4 regions of the Paenibacillus sp. OK060 genome follow, and region 1 is predicted to be linked to each of the others. Evidence: riboswitches for the same ligand, from Rfam matches in the RefSeq annotation. Region 1 holds a riboswitch; each other region holds the start of a gene.
The links. A riboswitch is a leader RNA that binds a small molecule or an ion and turns the genes downstream of it on or off. The one in region 1 is predicted to bind thiamine pyrophosphate.
Positions count from the first base shown of each region.

Region 2: linked by a shared signal. The riboswitch ahead of BLS14_RS22805 (ABC transporter substrate-binding protein) and the one ahead of tenA (thiaminase II) in region 1 are both predicted to bind thiamine pyrophosphate.
Region 3: linked by a shared signal. The riboswitch ahead of BLS14_RS15265 (ABC transporter ATP-binding protein) and the one ahead of tenA (thiaminase II) in region 1 are both predicted to bind thiamine pyrophosphate.
Region 4: linked by a shared signal. The riboswitch ahead of BLS14_RS15305 (ECF transporter S component) and the one ahead of tenA (thiaminase II) in region 1 are both predicted to bind thiamine pyrophosphate.

Region 1 covers NZ_FNFR01000001.1:973,140-979,090, forward strand. The annotation lists gene BLS14_RS04285 (DUF1349 domain-containing protein) at 1-89, shown strand, start outside; gene BLS14_RS04290 (HAD family hydrolase) at 137-778, shown strand; gene BLS14_RS04295 (AraC family transcriptional regulator) at 775-1,590, opposite strand; gene BLS14_RS04300 (NAD(P)/FAD-dependent oxidoreductase) at 1,833-2,963, shown strand; gene BLS14_RS04305 (hypothetical protein) at 2,972-3,262, shown strand; TPP riboswitch at 3,309-3,407, shown strand; gene tenA (thiaminase II) at 3,529-4,197, shown strand; gene BLS14_RS04315 (GNAT family N-acetyltransferase) at 4,229-4,774, shown strand; gene BLS14_RS04320 (TetR/AcrR family transcriptional regulator) at 4,824-5,723, shown strand; gene BLS14_RS04325 (DHA2 family efflux MFS transporter permease subunit) at 5,887-5,951, opposite strand, start outside.
Region 2 covers NZ_FNFR01000006.1:281,508-287,458, reverse strand. The annotation lists gene BLS14_RS22825 (TatD family hydrolase) at 1-316, opposite strand, end outside; gene BLS14_RS22820 (ABC transporter ATP-binding protein) at 412-1,311, opposite strand; gene BLS14_RS22815 (ABC transporter permease) at 1,355-2,113, opposite strand; gene BLS14_RS22810 (thiamine-binding protein) at 2,113-2,403, opposite strand; gene BLS14_RS22805 (ABC transporter substrate-binding protein) at 2,627-3,667, opposite strand; TPP riboswitch at 3,889-4,001, opposite strand; gene BLS14_RS22800 (NAD-dependent epimerase/dehydratase family protein) at 4,147-4,902, opposite strand; gene BLS14_RS22795 (VOC family protein) at 4,920-5,306, opposite strand; gene BLS14_RS22790 (DUF2798 domain-containing protein) at 5,493-5,951, shown strand, end outside.
Region 3 covers NZ_FNFR01000004.1:5,402-11,352, reverse strand. The annotation lists gene BLS14_RS15275 (ATP-binding cassette domain-containing protein) at 1-756, shown strand, start outside; gene hisC (histidinol-phosphate transaminase) at 775-1,902, shown strand; TPP riboswitch at 2,010-2,112, shown strand; gene BLS14_RS15265 (ABC transporter ATP-binding protein) at 2,262-3,056, shown strand; gene BLS14_RS15260 (ABC transporter permease) at 3,043-3,855, shown strand; gene BLS14_RS15255 (ABC transporter substrate-binding protein) at 3,905-4,972, shown strand; gene thiM (hydroxyethylthiazole kinase) at 5,230-5,951, shown strand, end outside.
Region 4 covers NZ_FNFR01000004.1:15,543-21,493, forward strand. The annotation lists gene BLS14_RS15295 (radical SAM/SPASM domain-containing protein) at 1-33, shown strand, start outside; gene BLS14_RS15300 (pectate lyase) at 399-1,067, shown strand; TPP riboswitch at 1,381-1,491, shown strand; gene BLS14_RS15305 (ECF transporter S component) at 1,733-2,326, shown strand; partial or broken gene BLS14_RS33565 (ATP-binding cassette domain-containing protein) at 2,417-2,767, shown strand; gene BLS14_RS15310 (ATP-binding cassette domain-containing protein) at 2,789-3,835, shown strand; gene BLS14_RS15315 (energy-coupling factor transporter transmembrane component T family protein) at 3,810-4,604, shown strand; gene BLS14_RS15320 (outer membrane protein assembly factor BamB family protein) at 4,714-5,951, shown strand, end outside.

The sequences.
Region 1 (5,951 bases):
TTGTTGGACAGTCACCAGCCGGAACGGGATGCACCTGTCACTTCTTATCGATGAATGTTACCCGTCCGGACGTGACTGCACGCTTCTAAGCCCATTTTCCCGCCAATCGGCTGATCATTGGAGGGAGAAAAGCGGAATGGTAAAAGCCTTTATTTTGGATTTTGATGGACTTATTGTGGACACGGAGACTCCCTGGTTCTATGCTTTTCGCGATATTTATAAAGAGCATGGACTTGAACTTGGGCTGGAGCTTTGGTCGAAAAACGTAGGAACATCGTTTGAAGAATTTCATCCTTTTCTATACCTGGAGCAAGCGCTGCAAAAACCGATCGATCACGATCATATCAAGTTGCTCTCTGAACAGAAATACGAAGCATACCTGGGACAGGCAGCAATTCTTCCAGGCGTGCATGAGTTGCTCCGGTCTGCCCGTAAAAAGGGAATTCAACTTGCCGTTGCTTCCAGCTCTACCCGGGATTGGGTTCATGGTTATTTGCGCACACTCGGCATTTTCGAACTATTCGATGTCATTCATACAGCCGAGGACGTCAAGAGGGTTAAACCGGACCCGGAATTGTATCTGCTCGCCCTGGAGAGTCTCGGGATCGGGGCATCCGAAGCGGTTGTGTTCGAAGACTCACCGAATGGACTGAAGGCAGCCAAAGCCGCGGGGATCCGCTGTGTCATTGTGCCTAACGAGGTAACGCGTAATCTGGAATTCTCGAAGTATGATCTGCGGTTAACCTCGCTGGCAGAGATCACGATGGAAATCCTTTAACTCTGGTATTGCTTGCGTAACTCGATAGGGGAGATTCCTTCATATTTTTTGAATACGGATCCAAAATAACTGGCGCTGTTGAAACCAACAGCCCGGGCAATCTCGTGGGCCGTTATTCCGGCGTCATGGACGAGCATTTCTTTGGCTTTCAATAACCGATACCGTGTCAGATAATCAAGCGGAGTCATTTGGAATTCCTTTTTGAATATCCGATTCAAATGCTGTTCGGTGACGTCCATTTGCTGAGCCAGCATGGAGAGCGAGATATCCTGATCATAATTTTGCTTGATAAAAGTAACCAGTCCACCCAGCTTTAATCGGGCATCCGAGCGTTCATAAGCACCATAACGATCTCCATCAATGTTTAACCTGACCAGTAGCATGTATAGCAATGCGGATACGTGCCAGATCTGATCCTTGTGCCGGGACTGTAGCGCCAACGTTATTTCATGCAACAGGATATGAAGCATCCCATCCGGCTTGAAGGCGCGCAGCTCCCCGATCTGCAAGGTATGCAGAAACCGGGGCAATAAATAGCCATTAAAGGACAAACAATCGAACAACAATGAATCACTCAGATTGTCGTAACGGTATGTGACCTCCGGGAACATAATAAGAGCTGTTCCTTTCCGAATCGAAAACTCATGATTTTGGGCTGCAATTTTCCCTGTTCCCCCGATACACTGCACAATACTGTAATCCCGTGAATGGCCGTTCCAATTCATTAATTCATCTACGGTCAGCTGGTTTTGACCTGTAATCATAAGCGGCATATCGGTATCCAGTGAATTCCCCGTACTAGGTTTCGGCATCGTTGTGTTATTCCTCATTTCGTTAAAGGTCGTGTGCGTAAATGGCGCGGATACAGAGTTAAAAGAAACCTGATTTGAATTATATTACATAAATAACATTAATTTAAACGAACTATTTACTTCGATGAACGACTTATCGAAAACCTTTTAGGATTATGTATCATCATGTCGATGCCTTGCCATTATCAGACCAAACAGTATACGCTATAATGGATACAGTGATTTAGGAAAGGGATGCAGTCATGAAGAAAGTCATCGTCGTAGGATCAGGAATTCTTGGGGCTTCCACAGCATATCAATTGGCAAAACGGGGTGCGGAAGTTCTTATTATAGACCGGAAAGATCGAGGGCAGGCTACGGATGCTGCTGCCGGGATCATCTGTCCCTGGTTATCTCAGCGCCGTAATCAGGATTGGTATCAGCTTGCCAAGGCTGGTGCACGTTTTTATCCCGGTTTGATTGAAGAACTCAAGAGTGAAGGGGAAACGGAAACGGGTTACGCTCAAGTGGGTGCTCTTAGTATTCATACGGAAGTAGAGAAAATCAACAAGATGCAGGAGCGAGCACACCTTCGTAAAGAAGATGCACCGGAGATTGCCGATATTACCCGTCTGGATGCAAAAGAAACCCATGAGCGTTTTCCTCTCATGGAGGAGAACTTTCAGTCCGTCTACATCAGTGGTGCTGCGCGTATCGATGGACGTGCACTGCGTGATGCCTTAATCCGATCGGCACAGCGAAATGAAGCGGTCCTGATTAATGGGGACGCGACACTTCAATATGAATCGGACCGAGTAACTGGAGTGGTTGTTGACGGTAAAGTCATATCGGCTGACGAGGTTATTGTGTGTGCCGGCGCTTGGGCTAGTGAACTGTTGAAGCCCTTGGGCATTGATTTTAAGGTTCATTATCAGAAGGCGCAAATTATGCATTTGCAGGTTCATGATCGAGAAGACACTGGGAACTGGCCTGTGGTCATGCCTCCTTCGGATCAATATCTGTTAGCCTTTGATCAACAGAAGATTGTGATCGGGGCGACTCACGAAAATGATATTGAAGGCTATGATATAAGAGTAACCGCAGGCGGAATGCAGGAAATTTTGAATAAAGGATTGGAACTGGCTCCAGGTTTAGCCGATAGCACGTTTCAGGAAGTAAGAGTAGGTTTCCGTCCGTTTACACCAGGTTTTCTTCCGGTAATGGGTGCTGTTCCTGGTTGGAATGGCTTAATCACAGCCAACGGGCTTGGTGCATCTGGGCTAACGATGGGGCCTTTTATTGGAAGTCAACTTGCCAAATTGGCTCTGGGTATGAAATTGGATATCGATATTCAGCCATATGACCTTGGAAAAGCAATGGATCATCAGAAATGAGGTGAACGATGACGTATTCACAGCGCTTAACTCACGGTAACTCATCAGACATTATTTATCTGGAGCACCAGATTGGCATCACCGAGGAGGAATTAGCAAAAGCCGAGGAAGAGCGGAGGGGTTACGAATCGGATTTAAACAAGTTAAAGACGTCTCCGGCGTATCATTCAAATTCAGCGACGAACGTCTCTAATGAGCAAAAATGGGTAGATGAGTTAAACAAATTGCAAAGTATGATTAAGGATATCCGCAACCGCCATAAGAAGTTGCAAGAAGATTTAGGGGAACTTGAAGATTAATAGGAATGGATTGACATTTGGAAAAACACATGTTGTAATAAGCCTGAGCTATTTGCAGGGGGACTGTTCGCAGTTGAGAAGGTTAAAACCTGACCCTTTGAACCTGTTAGTTAATACTGACGTAGGGAGCAAATGACATGTACTCATGTTATTTTGCCCTTGCCGAAAATAGGACAAGGGCTTTTTGGTCTGCATTTTGGATGACAGAACGCGATAGCTGGATGTGAAGCGGGGACATTATAATTTTAATACAAGGAGAAATGATCATGTCATTTTCAAGAACGTTAAAAGATAAGTCCAGAAACGTATGGGAAGATGGATACAACCATCCTTTTTTACATGAAATGGGGAAAGGCACACTGGATCAGGAAGCGTTTAAGTTTTATCTTCTTCAGGACTATACATATCTGATTGAATATGCGAAGATTTTTGCCATGGGTGCGGTGAAGGCGACAGATGAAAAACTGATGACGAACTTTACGGTGATTCAACACGCTATTCTGTACGAAGAAATGGATTTGCATCGAAATTATATGAATGAATTTGGGATTACGCTGGATGGAAATCATGCTGTCAAACCCTCTCTTTACAACAAGGCGTATACGTCGAATATGATGAGTGTTGCACAAACAGGTGGGGTTGCCGAAATCATCGCCGTCATTTTCCCTTGTGCGTGGACGTATTTCGACTATGCCACAAGATTAAAAGAACAATATCGAGATTCATTAGAGGGCAATTTCTATCAGACTTGGATCGAAAATTATGCAAGTGATGAATTCCGCGACTCATTCGAATGGTTCTATGATACACTGGATGCATTATGCGAACATAAAACCGAGCAGGAACTGGAGGCCATTGAAGACATATTCAGAAGAAGTGTTGAATTTGAATATCTGTTCTGGGATATGGCTTATAAACGGCAACTCTCGTACTGATGAATGCAATCTACTACAACCAGAGATAAGGATGAACATACAGATGAACAATCGTGGAGAACGCATCTATTTACGATTTTTGAACGTGGAAGACGCTGCTGGACTACTGGATTTGCAGTTCCGTAACCGTGCTGTTTTCGAAGAAATATCGGCAAGCGAACGATCGGATACATTCTATACATTGGAGGGCCAAGGAGCCCTTCTTGAAGGTTGGAACAAGGCGAGGGAAGAGGGGAAACGGTACTCTTTCGGGATCTTTCTGAACCATACGCATGAGCTTATTGGGGAGATCTCTCTGTTCGAGCTTGAACTGGATTCCACCACCAAATGGATTGTTGGTTATGTGCTCGATCAGGTGCAGAATGGCAAGGGATATATGAGTGAATCCCTTCAGCTAGCACTGGATTTTGCTATGAATGAAGCGGGCATAAAACGAGTGGAGGCAGGTGCGCTGCCCGACAATGCCGGATCGATTCGAGTGCTTCGCAAGGCGGGCTTTCAGGAGACGGACCGGCAGAATATTAAAATCAAGGGGATTTGGAAGGAACATGTGATGTTTGCAGTGGATTTGCAATAGGTTATTAGATATCGTAACGTGAACCACCTAAATCATCCAGGGGGAACTTATGAATAAGCGGAAACAAATATTATTGGACTCAGCGCTTGTACTCTTTGGGAAACATGGAGTGACCAACACCTCCATACAAATGATCCTAGACGAGTCAGGTGTGTCCAAAGGAACATTTTATAAATTCTTTGGCTCGAAGGATGATTGTATTCTTGCCATTCTGGAGCAACGTGTACAGGAAGATATGATGATTCGCAAAGATTTGGAGAGCCAAAGCTATGCTTCCGATTTTGATTTACTGGTGGATCAGATTATGGTGCCGATGATTTTGCCAGAAAAAAAGCTTGTTGTGGAGCTATTCTGGACAGGCTTCTACTCTGGGGAATGCGATCTGAAAAATTTGACTCGCATGCAGTTGAATTGGTTATCTGAACGACTGGTACAGGTATTTGGGAAAGAATTAAAACCTTTTGCTTATGAAGGGGCTATTTTTGGTTTTGGCATGATCCATCAAATCTCGAACATGTGGAGAAACTTCCATCTTGACCAACCGGATTGGAACCATCTTGTGCCCAAAATCCTGAACTACATTGAAATCTTGCTTCGTTCCATGCTGGAAAGACAAGAGCATATTATAGATTTTCCAAGTCTTTTGATGATCGCTCCTGATTCCAAAGAAATTGTGTTGGATAAAAATAACCTGATTGCAGGTCTTCAGAAATTCAGTCATTCTATTCTCCAATTGGAAGTACCTATTAAAGCGAAAGAACTGACCAAAGGGCTGCTTGTTTTAGTTGAGCAGAAAGAGATCAATATCTCCATGTTGGAAGTAACGCTACAGGCGTTTCAAACGGAATTTGAATCGTCTTCTCTTCAGTGTGAGGCAAACAGGATTGTCAAAGACTGCAGATCGTATCTCGAACAATTCAGGCAGATCCTCATGGAGAGAACGAGTTAACGCAGCTGTTCTTACTTACGTGTGCAGGCAAATTGTTCATTTATATTATGTAATACACCACAAAAAAGCGGCAGATTGGACGTAAAGCTTAGTGTCCTGATCTGCCGCTTTTTATATAAGATACAATAGGCTCTACATGATGTAATTCATGTAAATATTGCTCTTAATTTGTATTCATCGAGACTTTTTGTCTTACAGGCTGTTTGGAGTCTTCCTCCGTCGCTTGTT
Region 2 (5,951 bases), on a different contig from region 1:
AATAAGGCAATCCAACTTCCCCAATCGCTGTGGCTTGTCCCATATGCTTTTCGATCCATTTGATAAATAGATCCTGCTCTGCCAGGGACGGCAGGGGCTGCTCGGGATGGAACCCAAAGGCCGGATATACGGTACGAGGGTATTGGGAAGCTACTTCTAGGTTACTCTGGGCAGAAGCCAGATTCATGGAAACGGCGATGACAGCCTCAACCTGCTGGGATGGGAAGGAATGCAGCATCTCACGTTGTTCTTCAGGTGTATATTTGTCCAGGTGAAGATGGGCATCGATCAAGGGTGCAAAAGCGGTTGATTGCATGGATGGACCCCTCCTTTTTGTCTTTTACCAATGATACGCAGGATAGTTTGTCTTGGATCACCCATTTTAGGGAAAAAATAACTCAAAAACCCGCACTATTTAGATAGGCGGGTTTTCTGCTGTTCTTCTCTCATCCACTGGGAAATCTGCCGTTTCCGTTCAAGAAAAGCAGATTCCTCCGTGATCGCTTCGCGACGTGGACGATCAAAGGGAACATCGACCTCGTGAAGTACAGCCGCAGGCCGATTTGATAAAACATAGATACGGTCCGCAAGCAATAATGCTTCCTCGATATTATGCGTAATGAACAGCACCGAGCGGCGGTTCTGTTCCCAGATATCGAGCAGCCAGCGCTGCATGTCGCTACGGGTCAGTGCATCCAGCGCACTAAAAGGCTCGTCTAGCAGCATCAGCTCCTGCGGACTGAGCAGGGCGCGCAGAAAGGCAACCCGCTGCTGCATGCCGCCCGATAACATATGCGGATAGGCTTGTTCGAACCCAGCCAGTCCGACACTGCTCAGCCACTTCCGGGCATCTGCAAGCGCCTCTGCTCGGGGTGGTGCATCCGAAGACACTTCACCTGCAAGCAGCACATTGTCCTCAATGGTACGCCATGGGAAGAGGGCAGGCTGCTGCGGCATATAGCTAATCTTGCCGCGTTGTCCGGTGACATCCTGACCATTCATCAGGATTTGGCCCTCCTGAGGTTTCAGCAGACCGCCGATGATGTGAAACAGGGTGCTTTTGCCACAGCCGGAAGGGCCGACGATGGCTACGAATTCTCCTTGTTCCACGGTCAGGGACAGGCCATCCAGAACGGGCAATGTGCTGCGTCGCTCCCGGAACGAAGCATTCACGTCTAATACTTCCAACGCTGGTGAAGAATGATGTGCAGGTAAGGCCACGGTTCCATATTCAGGACTCCCGCTACTCGTTGGAGTGGTTGCACCTTCATCCGGCGCAGTAGCTACCCGCTCGTTGTGTTCGGGTGTCATCTTGTCATCACTTCCTAACCTTTATATGGTGCATATTTCAAAGTTATCGCTTTTGTGGACGCCAGCGTACGAGCAGCTTCTCCAATAGCGCAATGAGCAGGAAGAGCAGCAGACTCAATGCCACAATAATCATGATTGCCACGAAAAGACGATCCGTCCGATAGGCTGATTTTTGCAGCATCATATAATAGCCGATGCCCTTATCTGCACCGATCCATTCGGCGATAATCGCACCCATGACGCTGTACGTAGCGGCAATTTTAATCCCCGAGAACACCGAGGGCAATGCATGTGGAAGTTCGAGCTTCCAGAAAATTTGGCCGCGTTTTGCACCAGCCATGCGCATATAGTTCATCATCGCCGCATCGGTGCGGGTCAACCCGTCCATGGCAGCTACAGCCACCGGGAAGAAGCAGACCAGGATGATGGTAATCAGTTTGGGCAGCAGCCCAAATCCGAACCAGATCAGCAAGAGCGGAGCAAGCGCAATGGTCGGTATATTTTGACTAAGAATAAGTAATGGATAGAGTGCAGATTTCAAAAATGGAATCAGATGCAGCACCATCGCAATCAGTAATCCCACGAGCGTACCTGCTGCAAATCCTATTAATGTCAGCTGGATTGTTGCCGATGCATGCATGCCAAGTCGCTCGGCCTGGGATGCTGCTTCATGGGCGATGTCCGAAGGCGCAGGCAGCATCCATTTCTCAATATGGAACAGGGAGACGGCTCCCTGCCATATCGCTATAAAGAGAATAACCGCCACAAAGGGCGGCCATACGCTTTTCCAATAGGCATGCATTAGCGATATTTCTCCGTCAGGGTGTCCATGCTGAAGCCACTTGGGCTATGGGCGATTTTGATCTGTGAGATGATGCTAGGGCTGCCAGCTTCCACGAGAACTTCGTGCATTTTGCGGACAACCTCCAGCAGTTCCTCCAGTTCTCCCTCCATCGTAGTATCCAGTGGATTAACCTGATATTTCAAGCCAGACTGCTGAATGACTTCAATCGCACGATCAACATAAGGATAGGAATTTTCGCCATTTGGCGTTTTGGGAATGACTTGAATGCTAAGTAGTGTGCTTGCCATGAGAGATCACTTTTCCTTTCGAAATATATAAAATGAACTAATGACTGTTACACTTGCCACTTCGATGACAGAATAACCTTCCAATCGCTGTTATCCCCAGATTTTTTTGATTCCCTTCTCCAAAGGGAAAATCCGGTGATAAAGGCGAACGCTTCGCTTTTTCACGTTATTTCTGTCCTCTTCGTCATCGTGTAAATACTAAGTTCGTTTTATATGGATAATTTTATTGGGGTAAGAACTCGTTTGTATATGCTTTGGATACATCTACCTGCTCATCGAGCAGTTTTTTGCTAAACATCCAATCCGTGTAGTTCTGCCATACTTCCTGCTTCTGCTCACCCCAGCGTGGTGCGTCATCCTGATATTTTGGACTCAGCCACTTCTGGCTTGCGAGTACAAGATCCTTATCCAGATCCGGTACGGCCTTGATCAGAATGTTGGCAGCGTCTTCGGGATGTTCAATCGCGTATTGATATCCTTCGGAAGTCGCTTTCAAGAACGCTTTAACCAGCTCGGGATCGTTCTGAATCGTCTTTTCATTGGTAACGAGTACAGGTGTGTAGTAGTCCAGTGAATCGGAATAATCTTTCACATATAACATGTCGATCGGTTCCCCGCGCAGTTCGGCTTCAATGCCCGTCCACGCGTAGAAGATCCAGGCAAAGTCGATATCGCGTTTCACAGCGGTGAAGAAGTCTGCATCGCCCATGCTAATATTTTTTACTTTGGATACATCGGCGCCTTCGCCTTCCATAATGGACTGCATCACAGCTTCTTCCACCGGAGAGCCCCAGCCACCATAGGTTTTACCTTCAAAATCTTTGGGGGATTTGATGTTCCGGTCCACCGGAGCGGCAAATCCGGACGTGTTATGCTGAATGACTGCAGCAATGGACACGAGCGGTACGCCCTGTGTGCGGGCCTGGGTCACACTCTCCTGATAACTTACGCCAAAAGGCACTTCGTTCGAAGCCACCATTGTATCCGCGCCTCCGGCACCTGGTTGTACAATCTCGACATTTAAGCCTTCAGCTTTGTAAAAACCTTGATCTACGGCCGCATACAGTCCGGTATGATTCGTATTTGGTGTCCAATCCAGCACCACTTTAATGTCCTTGAGGGCTGCGTTGTCACCTTCATTGCTGTTTTCGGTGTTGCTGCTGCCATTTTCTCCTGAAGGTGCAGCTTCTTTGCCGCCACATGCGGCCACAGCCACGAGTAGTACGCACAAGAGCATTAGGCCCATCATTTTACGCCATCTCATCTTCATTTCTCTCCTTCATGTTGTCCGGCCAGTGGCGCGGGGTACTCCTTGGCTTCATATCCAAGCTTCTTGCATAAATCGACAGATTTATACCAGCTATGATCCGGATGACGTCACTTTTTTTAGCTCTCTGGCTATATAAAAGAACATTAAAAAAGCGCCCCGTTAATCCGGGACGCGTGCAGGCGTTAGAGATGTGGCACTCAGCAAAGAGGCTGGGCCAATTCGATATACTCCGATTCCTACGCTGGCATGATCCAGATCAGGTCTAAGGGTCAGTATCTTGGTGGGATACACTCTCAGCCGGCCTATTCCGACTCCCCTGGGAAACTATGAAGTTACGGGCATTACTAGGTGTAATTATAGGCCAGAGGCCCACGCATGTCCAGTCAGGAACTGGATAGGGGCACGTATGAATGAATCAAAGAGGCCATTATACATGCGTATAACGACCTCTCTAGATGTGTGATTTTCAACAATTATCGTGGCGAATCATATAAGGAAATCTGACTGAGTGCAAAAGCATCGGATTTCGGGTCATAGCCTACCTGTTTCTGAGTGGTTTCCAGATTCAATCGTTTAAACCGATTATTCGAGATCCCATGCAGTATGGTGAAGGGCTCCAGATCTGTAGTTGTAATTGCTTTGAACATCAAATCACACAAGTCAGCCGGACTAATATACGCGCTCATATCCCTTGCCTCCAGCGCGGGTCCATCCGGTTGGAAATCATCATATGCACCTATACGTATTGCTACACTTTGTAAACCTTCGGTATATGCAAAATAGGAAGCGAGCGATTCACCAAAACATTTGCTAACTCCGTACAAATTCCGTGGGCGTGTCGGCATGTCCGGATAGACTTGAGCATCAATGGGATACCCCTCGATCGTCTGTGCACTGCTTGCCAGAATGACTCTCCGCACACCTTGGTCCTTAGCTGCACGGAATACATTAAATGTACCTTTGATATTGATGTCCAACAACGATTCATAGAATCCGGCATGCGGGGAAGGATCTCCCGCCAGATGTACAACCACATCCATGCCTTCGCAAGCGTGCTGACAGGCTTCGGGATCTGTCACATCAAGTGTCATGATCTCATGGCTTGTCCCTTGATACGTATGCAGTCTGTCGATATTCAAATCCGTTAGTCGCAGGTGAAATGCTTCTGACAAGTGTTGGGACAAGTCACGTCCAATTTTTCCGGCTGCGCCGGTAATTAAAATGTTCATTAAATCAGCTCCAATTCTTAGCGCTGGAAGAACTCAATCCATTCCTTCTCGGGTCCATAGATGAAGAAATAACGGTAACCGTTAGGCAGTGTAATCATCTCTCCATCAATAAACTCGGCCTCAGTTGCCTTAATGCGGTTGTACTCAGACTCAAGGTCATCGACATGGATAGCAAAATGATGCACCGTACCTTCGGAAGGCAGCTTGTCGCTGTATCCCTGAATCAACTCAATCTCAGTCTCATCGCTTCCGTTGAAGCCGAGAAAGGCGAGCTGAATGACACCGTTGGTGTGGGTTACCCGATCTTTCAATTCAAGACCAACAATCTCCGTATAGAAACGCAGCGTGGTCTCTAGATCACGAACGGCAATGCCGACGTGGTCAATGCGCTTTTGAAAACTCATAATCCAAATCCTCCTTATATGCATTGAATCTTTTCTACCATTTTAAGGGATATCATAGGGCTGTACTACGAGGTTGTCAAATAGGATTTTAATTTGGAAAAATTATAATTGTTCACAGAATGTTCACTTATGAGGAGGGGTTCGTCATCTCTATAATTACGAAGGTAAACAGAGAGGATGAGAGAATTGCCAACAACGAAGAAAGAACAGATTATTTTTGGAATGATGATGTGCACAGGAATGGTCATCGTCATGATGGCCTTCAATTTATGGCACAATGGGTTATTGAGCAAGATGTCCGCGCTTGAAATATTGCTTCAGTTCATATTGTGCTTTGTCATTGCATTTCTGGTGGAGTCCTTTATTGTCGGACCTGTAGCGCGAAAAATTGCATTTTCCTTACCTTTTGACAAGTCCAACAAAATCCTAGGCGTGCTCGCTATGTCATTTTTCATGGTCATTGGAATGGTTCTGATTATGTCCTTGTACGGAATGATTTCCGCTTATCTTGCGAATCAGTTAAATGGAGCATCCGTACTAAGTACGTATCTTCATACGATTGCTCGTAATTTTAGCCTGGCGCTTCCTTACCAAATTATTATTCTGGGACCACTCGTTCGATATGTATTCGGTAAATTCATTAAG
Region 3 (5,951 bases), on a different contig from region 1:
CCTATTCTTCAAGTAGATGGGGTTCAGAAATCGTATGATCAGCGGACGATACTATCCGACATCAACGTCAATGTAAGACAAGGGGAATTTGTAGCCATCGTTGGACGAAGCGGCTGTGGCAAAAGTACTTTGCTGCGTCTGATCGCCGGGCTGGAACCCCCCTCTTCCGGGAGCATTATGCTGGGCAACAGAAAGCTTGGCAGTACAGCACCCGAGACACGGTTTCTGTTTCAGGAAGCAAGGCTGCTGCCTTGGAAATCCGTGCTCGACAATGTACGACTAGGTATCCCCGACAAGAACAAGGAAGATGCACGCCAGTCGCTTCGCAATGTAGGACTTGGAGAGCGTGAAGGTGATTGGCCGGGGGTATTATCTGGCGGACAAAAACAACGTGTCGCCTTGGCACGGGCACTCGCAAGTCATCCGCGTTTACTGCTGCTGGATGAACCGCTGGGTGCATTGGATGCATTGACACGAATTGAGATGCAGCAATTAATCGAACGCTTGTGGGTAGAAGAAGATCTGACTGTCATTCTGGTCACGCATGATGTCAGTGAGGCGGTTGCGCTGGCAGACAGAGTGCTGTTAATTGAGGATGGTCATATAACGATGGATACCCGAATTACGCTGGAGCGGCCACGCGTTCGGGACAGCGGGTTTGCTCATTTTGAAAACCTGATTCTGAATCGCTTGTTGACTCCGCCACAAGAGACACCACAGCAGATTGCCCAGAAACAGATATCATTCTCGATCTAATTCCACTGGAAAGAAGGCATGATTATGCAATCCCTCTCACCCGTTCCCTCTCCACCTGTTAAAGACCTTTTAACTCAAATTCCGGCTTATACGCCTGCCAAATCCATGGAACAGATCCGGCGGGAGTTGGGACTGGAAAGTGTAGATCGACTTGCAGCGAACGAGAATCCGTTCGGTTCTTCTCCCCTGGCAGCGGAAGCGGTCAGATCGCTGGGTTCCGATCTTTTGGCTCAATACCCCGACGGTTCCAGCCAACTGCTGCGTGACAAACTTGCGGACCGTCTGGGTGTGCGTACCTCCCAACTGGTATTTGGCAGTGGTTCATTCGAGCTCCTTACCCTTACCGCCCAAGCCTATCTTAATCCCGGCGAGGAATCACTCATTCCAGTGCCCTCCTTTAACTGGTATAAGGGCGCTACGCTGCTGGCAGGCGGGGTCATTCATGAAGTGCCTTTGGTCAACCATTCACTGGACCTGGAGCAATTCCGGCAACGGATCAATGCTTCTACCCGAATTATCTGGCTGTGCAATCCGAATAATCCAACCGGAACCATTTTCACGGCAGATGCCCTACTTGGTTTACTCGAACATGTTCCCTCCCATGTCGTGGTTGTCCTGGACGAAGCGTATTATGAATTCGCGGAAAGTGAAGATTATCCTGATACGGTTAAGCTGCTGGAGCAGTATAATAATCTGATTATTTTGCGGACCTTCTCCAAAATATATGGACTTGCCGGCCTGCGAATTGGATATGGCATCGGGAATGAAAGCATTATTGAAGGCATTAACCGGGTCAAGCTGCCCATCAGTCTGACAGCCACATCCCAAGCCGCTGCTTTGGCCAGCCTGGATGATCATGAATTTGTTTCTCACTGCCTGCACTACAATCGTCAAGGAAGGGAAACGTTAATGCAGTCCTTTGATCAGTGGAACTTACCCTACATCCCTTCCGAAACAAATTTCATCATGGTTGATCTGTTGCAGGATAGTGGCCCGATTACCCAAGAATTGTTGAACAGAGGCATCTCTGTCCGCGGCGGTGCCCAATTCAGTATGCCTACCTGGCTTCGGATTACGATTGGTACACCGGAGCAGATTGCCCGTCTGATCGGGGAGCTTGATTCACTGTTACATTCAAACGATTAGAATCCTAGTTACTTTCCTAACTCACATTACGCACACTTCTTTTAAGCCGCCCTCTTTACATTCCACTTGCATGTGATATATGCTGAACACACAACTGCATATCTTGAACATTGCACTAGGGGAGCCTTGCGGCTGAGACGAATCGAACGATTCGGACCCTTTGAACCTGATCTGGATCATACCAGCGGAGGGAAGTGGAGCGGCCTCTCAGTAAGCGGATTTTTTCATGTTGATGATGGAATTTAATGTGAATTGAACTTACAGACCCACTCATTTCTCCGGAAATGGGTGGGTCTTTTTCGCGTTCTGCGGGCAGATCAGAAGGTGTAATTAAAGATCCCGCGGTTTGAAGTTGAATTATGAATAACAAGGGGGGACGGAACGAGATGGATAACGATATAACCATTCACAACATGAGCTACGCTTTCCCGGGAAAAAGGGATTCCCCCGTGCTCTCCAATGTGTCGATGCGTGTAGCCAAAGGCGAATTCGTCTCGCTCATCGGTTCCAGCGGCTCCGGTAAAAGTACCCTTTTCAAGCTGCTGGCAGGCTTGCTTGAGCCAACACACGGAACCATTGAAATTCCTTGGGTTCAAGAAGGAAAGCGACTGGGGCAGGTGGCCTACATGCCGCAAAAGGACCTCCTATTATCCTGGAGAACCGTCATGGGGAATTGCATGCTTCCCTCTGAACTGGCTGCAGGTCGGCAGGATAAGATAAGGATTCGAGCAGATATCCTGGCTGGCCTCGACAGATTTGGCTTATCCGGCCACGCGCATGCTTACCCGGACGAGCTTTCAGGTGGCATGCGCCAGCGTGTCGCGCTGCTTCGTACTTTGCTGACAGGTGGCCAACTGATGCTGCTGGATGAACCATTCGGCGCACTCGATGCCCTGACCAAACGTGAGATGCATCGCTGGCTGCTGGAGCTCTGGGAAGGCCTGGGCAAAACCGTGTTGTTCATCACACATGACATTGAAGAAGCCCTGCTGCTCAGTGATCGAATTATCCTGTTAACTCCGGTGGGCCAAGGCCAACAGCTGCAGGATCTGACGGTACCTTTGCCACGTCCAAGACATTCGGACATGATCTACGAACCGGCTCTCGTTCAGATGAGACGACTACTGGAGGAACAATTGCATGCGAGACGGTAACTTGAGAGATAGCATGAAGCATAGCGTAAGAGGTTGGCTTGCCCGTTATGGTCTGTTTCTTTTGCTCATGATCTTGCTGCTTGCTCTCTGGGAGTGGATTGTGTGTATGGGATGGGTGCCTTCCTTCATCATTCCAGCCCCGACGGCGATTGTCCGTTCGCTGTATGAACATCACCACCTTCTGCTGGCTACACATCTGCCTGCTACCTTGATGGAGGTTGTCGTTGGTTTTGGCTTGTCCATTGGTGCCGGAATTGCACTTGCAACGGGTATGTATATGAATCGGTCGATTGAAAAAGCGTTATATCCCTTCATCGTGATCAGTCAGACGATCCCGCTGATTGCCCTGTCCCCCGTCTTTATCCTGTGGTTTGGCTACACGCTGTGGAGTAAAGTGGCGGTGGTGTTCCTGATCGCATTTTTCCCAATTGTGGTGAGCACCTACGATGGCCTGCGCAAGGGTGATCCGGAGCAGCGTGAACTGCTGCTGACGATGGGGGCCACCAAGTGGGATATTTTTCGCAAACTCCAGATTCCACTTGCCCTTCCCTCCTTCTTTTCGGGACTGAAAATGTCCGTGGTGTATTGTGTGGTCGGTGCAACGATCGGTGAATGGCTTGGTGGAAGCAAGGGGCTTGGCTACTTCAGCCGCAGAATGTCGAGCAATATGAACACGGATGCGATGTTCGCCGCCATTATGCTATTATCCCTGCTTGGTATCGCGCTGTTTGTACTCATTGCATGGATGGAGAGAAGATTTGGTACACCACGTCATGCAGGTAGAAGAAAAGCTGGATAACTTTCGGATTTCAAAACAAAAAAACAAAAGAAACGAGGAACTTTACGTTATGAATAAAAAGCATATCTATTCCCTGCTCCCCATTCTGCTCATGTCTCTTTTGCTAATCGTCAGCGGATGCGGTAAAACGGGCATCAATACGCCCTCCACAGGCTCAACTTCCAATGCAAACGATACAGACTCATCTGCGATAGAAACGCCATCGACATCCAAAGACAAGCTGTCCATCATGCTCGATTGGTACCCAAATGCAGTGCATTCCTTCATCTATGTTGCTCAGGAGAATGGTTACTTCGCGGATCAAGGTCTGGATGTCGATATCCAGATGCCTGCCGATACGAATGATGCACTCAAACTTGTTGCCGCCGGGAAAATCGATCTTGCACTAAGCTACCAGCCGCAAATTTTGCTCGCGCGTGGGGAGAACATTCCTGTACGTTCGATTGCAGCCGTCGTTCGCCATCCGCTCGTGCATCTGTTGACTGAAGCAGACGGTAAAGTGAAATCGCCAAAAGATCTTGAAGGGAGGACGGTCGGCTATTCCTCAATCCCTTTGTATGAAGCAATGGTGCGTACCATGATCAGCCAGGATGGCGGTAATCCCGACAAGATGAATTTGGTGGATGTGGGATTTGACCTGATCCCTTCCCTGGCTTCCGGGCAGGCAGATGCCATTATGGGTGGTTTTATTAACCATGAACAATTGATTCTGGAAAAGGAAGGCCATGCCATGAAAGCGATCAATCCCGTCGATTACGGCGTACCTGATTATTATGAACTGGTCCTCACTGCAAGTGATGCGGGCATTGAAGCGAAGAAAGATCAGCTTACCCGCTTCATCAAAGCGATGCAGGAAGGACAGAAATATGTAACAGAGCACCCCGAGGACGCGCTGAACATTCTGCTCGCACATGAGAACGAAACGTCTCCACTTGACCCGGAGATCGAAATCAAAAGTCTAAACATTTTACTGCCACTGATGAATGAAGAAGGTCAGCCGTTTGGCAGGCAGGACGCCTCTTCTTGGGAAAATGTACGTGCATGGTTGGTTCAAAGTGAACTGATTCCGGATTCCGTAAAGGCTGAGGATGCTTTTATCAACTTGCAGGGTGAGTAAGTAAAATCGATTACTGGACGAGATCAAGGGAAATTTGAAAGTTGTAAATTCATTATCAGATGTCGATAACATGAGTAGTTACGGAATTCAATAACTGTACGATTAGAATCTTTATCGAGGATAAGGACTCTTTAATTAAGCTTTCTATATGGACTTTCCAGCTATCCGAGAATAGCGTTTAGTTCCCATGATTTAATGGCCCACCCTGCCCTGACACTTTTATTGATTAATTTGCTTATTTATTAGGAGGAACTTATATGTCTTATCTGGAACGTGTTCGTACGCAAAATCCGCTTGTTCATAACATTACGAATATTGTCGTCGCTCCGTTTACGGCCAACGGTTTGCTCGCACTAGGTGCATCTCCCTTTATGGCTTATGCGCATGAAGAAGTTGCTGATGTTGCCAAGATGTCGGGAGCAGTTGTACTGAACATTGGCACACTGGACGAAAAGGTGGTTGAGGCGATCCGTTTGGCTGGTCGATCAGCTAATTCAAATAACGTACCTGTTGTGCTCGATCCGGTTGGAGCTGGCGCAACCGCCTATCGTACGGAAACCATTCAGATGCTCGTTCGTGAGCTTCGCCTCACGGTGTTGCGGGGCAATGTGGCAGAAGTCGCCAATGTCATCGGTGAGCGTTGGAGCATCAAAGGTGTGGATGCAGGTCAAGGCGATGGAGATCGAATCGGAATAGCGGAACGGGCAGCACAAAAACTCGGCTGTGTGGTCGTCATTACCGGACGCGAGGATGTCATTACGGATGGACAAACAACGTTCCTGACGAGTAATGGACATGCCTTGCTTACCCAAGTAACTGGTGCAGGCTGCTTACTCAGCTCCGTGATTGGTGCTTTTGCAGCCATTGCTAAACCGGGAGAAGACTTGCTGGGCAGTGTTGTGGAGGCACTCGCTTTCTATGGCGTTGCAGCAGAGATTGCGGCGGAACGCACCGCTGACCTGGGACCGGGCAGCTTCCA
Region 4 (5,951 bases), on a different contig from region 1:
AAGTGCGGATATCGTCAGCGGTTCGGCGCTTAAAGCGTAATTTAATAAATAAAATGAGATTCAAAATAATAGAGATCACGTTGTCTGGAAACAGATGAGGTGGTCTTTCGTTTTTTCTAGAACGATAAAGGAGCATATCGCCATAGATTACAAGTTGTAAAAGAAGCATACCCGAAGTTGAGATCGGCACATTACACAATGGAGTACGATGCAAAAAATGCCGAGAACACAGGCATAATGCTATCATTTCTATATCTAAGCTAATGATTATTATCGTAACATCCCTTTTTTGGTAGGATCAGGGTAGGTTCCGAGCCGGAGGTGCACCTCTGATCGGTTCCTTGAGGACAAGCTTATGCTTGTACGCCAATTCATCAGAATAAGGGAGGATTTAAGTTATGAAAAAAATGTTGACGTTGCTGCTGTCTGCGGGTCTGGTCGCTTCATTATTCGGTGCAATTCCAGCTTTTGCTGCACCTGCTGTTGTAAACTCAACGATTATTGTAGCCAAGGGAGAAACTTTTGATGGCAAAGGCCAAACGTATGTAGCCAACCCTTCCACCCTGGGAGATGGATCTCAAGCGGAAGATCAGAAGCCGGTATTTCGGTTGGAGGCAGGCGCCACGCTCAAAAATGTGATTATCGGTTCACCTGCAGCTGACGGTGTTCATTGTTACGGTAACTGCACAATTTCAAATGTGATTTGGGAGGATGTCGGTGAGGACGCTCTGACTCTGAAATTAGCCGGAACGGTTAACATCACTGGTGGTGCAGCTTACAAGGCCTATGATAAAGTATTTCAAATGAATGCAGCCGGAACGATTAACATTAAAAATTTCCGTGCAGACGATATTGGCAAGCTGGTACGTCAGAATGGCGGAACAACCTTCGCCGTGAACATGACGCTCGACAACTCAGACATTTCCAATGTCAAAGATTCTATTATGCGTACGGACAGCAGTACATCGCAAGGGAAAATTACAAATACCCGTTACTCCAAAGTACCGACCTTGTTTAAAGGCTTTGCATCGGGCAAAACAAGTCAATCCGGGAATACTCAATATTAAAACAGAGCTTACCGGTTCTCAATAATTTTCCTCTAAAGGATATGAAGCATAACAATTAAAGGGGATGTCCTCATGAATATGACGGGGACATCCCTTGTTCGCGTTATCTTGGTCTAATGAACCTGGCACACATTATTCGCTCTCATTTGCACCTTTCTGAGATGTAACGAATTACAGAGACGTTATTTCTTGAAGCAGAGGTATATGACGCATAAATGAGACATATAGTTAATCACTCTTTCTTCTAGTTTAAACTGATTTTTTCTTATCGGGATTGTCACAAATACCCATGTGTTGTACAGTAGAAGCAATGAAATAAGTGAACCGGGTGCTCAATGAAGTTGGGCTGAGAGAGCGGCCTTGTGCTGCTGACCGTATATCTGATCTGGGTAATGCCAGCGTAGAGAACATGAATTTGCGATGAGCAATGGTAAGTGATAAGGGATAGAACATAAATGTCAGCGTTTCTTGGTTGCAACGGGATTTCTCTGATGTGACGGGGATGGTGTCGTTTGTTTTCTTCTTTCTCTATATCTGCCTAATGCGTTGCATCGTGAGAATTGTAAACTGTGCGTATGGCCTGCCTGTGAACCGGGGAGGCTTTTTTTGTTTGTTTTATTGTTTTTTTTATAAATCTAGGGAAACAGAGGAAGGAAGTAGAGAACATGTCAACAGCAGTAGGCAGCAACAGATTGAAGTTAACCGATATTTTGGTAACAATTGTGATTGCGGTAGTCTTTGGGGTGATCTACAAAATATGGGGACCTACATATGATCTGATGAAGCCATTCGGCGTTCATGCGGAGCAGATGATTTACGGCATGTGGTTCATGGCGGGCACCTTTGCCTTTGTAATTATTCGCAAGCCGGGTGTAGCCATTCTGGCCGAAGTTGCGGCATCAACGGTGAGTGCTTTTCTAGGTAGTGAGTGGGGCATGTCGACACTGGTGTATGGGCTGCTGCAAGGGCTGGGTGCAGAGATCTTCTTCGCCGCATTTCTGTATCGGAAAAGCAATCTGTTCGTTACCTGCCTTGCGGCTATTGGTGCAGCAGCGGCTTCGCTTGTACTCGATTATCAGTATGGGTACATTGATTCCCTCACGGCTTGGAACTACACGCTGTTTATCGGATTCCGCTTCATTGGAAGTATTCTGATTGCGGGTGTATTCACCTATTATCTCGCCAAAGCGCTGGAGCTTACAGGTGTAACACGATCCCTTAGACCGGTGTCGAAGCAGGATTATGAGGCGCTGGACTAGATGAATGAAGTGGAGAATGTGCAAGCGGTAGGTGTTACGAATCTAAGATGTAAGTTCCCGGGAGAGAAGGCCTTGGTGTTCCAAGGCTTGTCTCTCTCTGTGCGTCAAGGGGAGAAAGTGTTGTTGCTTGGACCAAGCGGCTCTGGCAAATCAACCTTGTTGCAAATTCTGAGTGGTCTGATTCCGCGATCTGTGGAGATTCCGATGAAATGTGATGACATTCAGGTGCCTGAGCAGCCCGGTATTGTTTTTCAAGATCCGGATACCCAGTTCTGTATGTCATATACGGATGAAGAGATTGCATTTGTACTGGAAAACCGGAATATTCCACGCGAGCAGATGCCTGCTCTTATCCATCGATATCTGGAACAGGTGGGGTTATGCTTTGAACATAACCGAACACTCATTCAATCCATGTCACAGGGGATGAAGCAGCGTCTTGCGATGGCTTCGATTCTGGCTATGGAGCCAGACGTACTCTTTTTGGATGAACCAACGGCACTGTTGGATGATGAAGGAACCTCTCAGGTGTGGGATACGGTGAAACAGATTGCACAGGACAAAACACTCATTATCGTGGAACATAAAATTAATGAAATTGTCGAGTGGGTAGACCGAATCATCGTATTGTCGCCTGAAGGAAAGATTGTGTCAGATGGCCCGGCGAATCAGGTATTTACAGATGAGCGGAATATGCTCAGGGAATACGGAATCTGGTATCCAGGAGTTTGGGAAGAGCGAGGGCAGACGAAAGCACAGACGTTGGTCACAGGAGAGTTTATTCGTTATGGGGCAACAGAAACTGAAAGTATGGATAACAAGGAGGAGCGAGCTTCTGCGCAGCCCCAACCAGCCCTGGAAATGCAGCAATTCACCGGATGGCGCGGAAAAACACCTTTCATTCAGGTGGAACAGGCCAAGGTATGGCACGGAGATTGGGTGGGGATTGTCGGGGCTAACGGGGCAGGTAAAAGTTCGTTATTGCTATCCATAATGAATATTCTAAAAACGACAGGTCATTATGTTGTGGAAGGACAATCGGCCGGAAAAACCGAGCAGCTTGCAGATCACATTGCCTTTGTATTCCAGAATCCTGAATTTCAATTCGTGACCAATACAGTCCGGGATGAAGTGGGATTCTCCTTGCTGAGCGGCAAGTTAACTGCCGAAGAAAGAGTTATCAAAACCGATAATATGCTGGAGCAATTCGGACTGAGTGAGCTGTCCGGCAGGCATCCATACCAATTGTCGATGGGACAGAAACGACGACTGAGTGTAGCATCAGCTCTGGTACGGGAACAGCGTATTTTGTTACTGGATGAACCTACCTTTGGACAGGATGCGCGGAATACTTTTGCCATGTTATCACAGCTGGAATGGCTGCGGCGTGAAGGGACCGCCATTGTGATGGTTACACATGACCGTGAAATCGTGAAGCGTTATTGCACCCGGATCTGGACGGTGCATGAGGGGAGGTTAACGGATGCAGCTCTCGTTTCCTCATCGTGAGACTTGGCTTCACGCGGTGAATCCGGGGTTGAAAATGATTTTCCTGACATTGCTGTTTGTCTTCGTCATCCTTATTCACAACCTGAATGTAATGGCTAATGTGGCAGTTGTCATGCTGTTACTGCTGGGCTGGACAGGTCACGCATGGCCCAGATTATTGCTGTATGCATCTCCGTTCATTCTGGTATTTATATCAACTTCCACAGGTATGATCATGTTTGGTAAAGGGGAGACCACCTGGTTTCAGTGGGGATTGATTCATATTACCGAAGAGAGCTTCTACCGCGGGTTGCACCTAGGATTTCGTTCCCTAAGTATGGCGGCAGCTGGATTGTTGTTCGGTCTGACGACCAAGCCTGTCCGTCTCTTTTATTCCCTCATGCAGCAGTGGAGGCTCCCACCCAAGTATGCCTATAGTTTTCTGGCGGCTATGCGTATGATTCCGATTTTGCTGGATGAATTCCAGACGCTGCGTTATGCCATCCGCATTCGGGGAACGAGGCAGCATGGTTCCCGCTGGAATGTATACGGCATACTGAAACGATATGCAATTCCACTACTTGCCCAGAGTATTCGCCGTGCGCAACGTATGGCGGTGGCGATGGAAGCAAAAGGATTCAAGGAAGGCGGGAGCCGGACCTATTACATTCAGATCGGGTATTCCCGAGCGGATGTATGGTTTATGGGGTATTTTATCATCATGTTAACGGCTGCTTATATATTGGGAACCACATTCCCTTATAATTCAACCCTATTGGATGTAAGGTGAGACCTGTAATTATTTCGTACCTTGTAAATATATTTGGGAGTAACAGTAACTTTTCCTAGTTCAAAACGTCTTAAATGGAAATAACTTCAAATGATTGGAGTGGACTGACGTGAAGACGGGGCGTAAAAGGCAATGGACGGGCTACCCATGGAATATCGCTGCGGGTGTCTTAGTTGTGCTGGTTACGGGGGGACTGCTGTTGTACAACCATGCCAGGGCGCTGGAGGGGCAAGGTTCGGGTTCAGTAACGCAAGTGCTATCGGTGAAGCTTAATTATAAAAAGGGGGATAAGGTCACAGTTGCAAAGGGAGTACCTATTTACAGCCAAGTGGTCGAGAGCAGTGTTTCCCCTGATCGGATGGACATAGACGGGTATAGCTCCGCTCAAGGGAGCTTGCAAATCGACGCTGTTCGCGGGGAATGGGTCAAACTAAAAGGTAGCGATTACACTGAATTCTGGATACCTGGCTGGTATACCTCCAAAGAAAGCCGAAGCCTGACGAAATCCATTCCACAAACGTTCAAGCTTCAATCGGGCAGCAAGCTGTACCTGTTTCCCGGAAGTCAGGCAACATGGTCTTCAGGGGCATTCCTGAAAGAGCAGGCGTTCATTGTTGCAGCGACGAAGGACTGGTATGGCGTGTCCATTGCCCCGCGCGTCTGGAACAAGGAATCGTCCACTTATCGTCCAGCATTGCTTTGGGTTAAGGCACAGGATGTAGCACAGCATACCAAGGTAGCGGATGGCTGGTTCAGTAGACAATTGGCGATGCCCACGTCCACTATACGTCATTTGATAGATATTTTGCTGAATTCAAAAACGACCTCAAAACAGGTGGCGCAGTGGCTTGGCGAACCGGATTGGCAAGAGCATTCCGGCAATTTAAACGATACGGGTTATGCCATGAGCATAGGAAAGACCTGGCGGTACGAACGAGCAGATGCTCATTTTCTCGTGACATTTAACAAGAACGGCAGGCTGGTTCGTACGCGCTGGAATATACCCCAGGACGATCGAAACGGTGTAGTGTCTAATTGGGAATTTGGTGGTTCAGATGAATATCAGTTCACGACTAAAATCTATGGCACAATGCTGCCTGCCACCTTACCCTGGAAATCGGTATGGACCAATCAGGGGGATATTAATTACACCTTTCTACAAGCAGCAACGGAGGATGTGCTCCTGATGAAAGGGGATGACGGTGGATTTAGCGGTGGATATTACGAAGGTTCCATATATGCTCTTGACCGACATTCCGGCCAAAAATTATGGGCGATCAATGGTGGGTTTGGAAGACAGCAGGCAGAGGTGGATGCGGGACGCCAATACGTTACCATCTACACCGA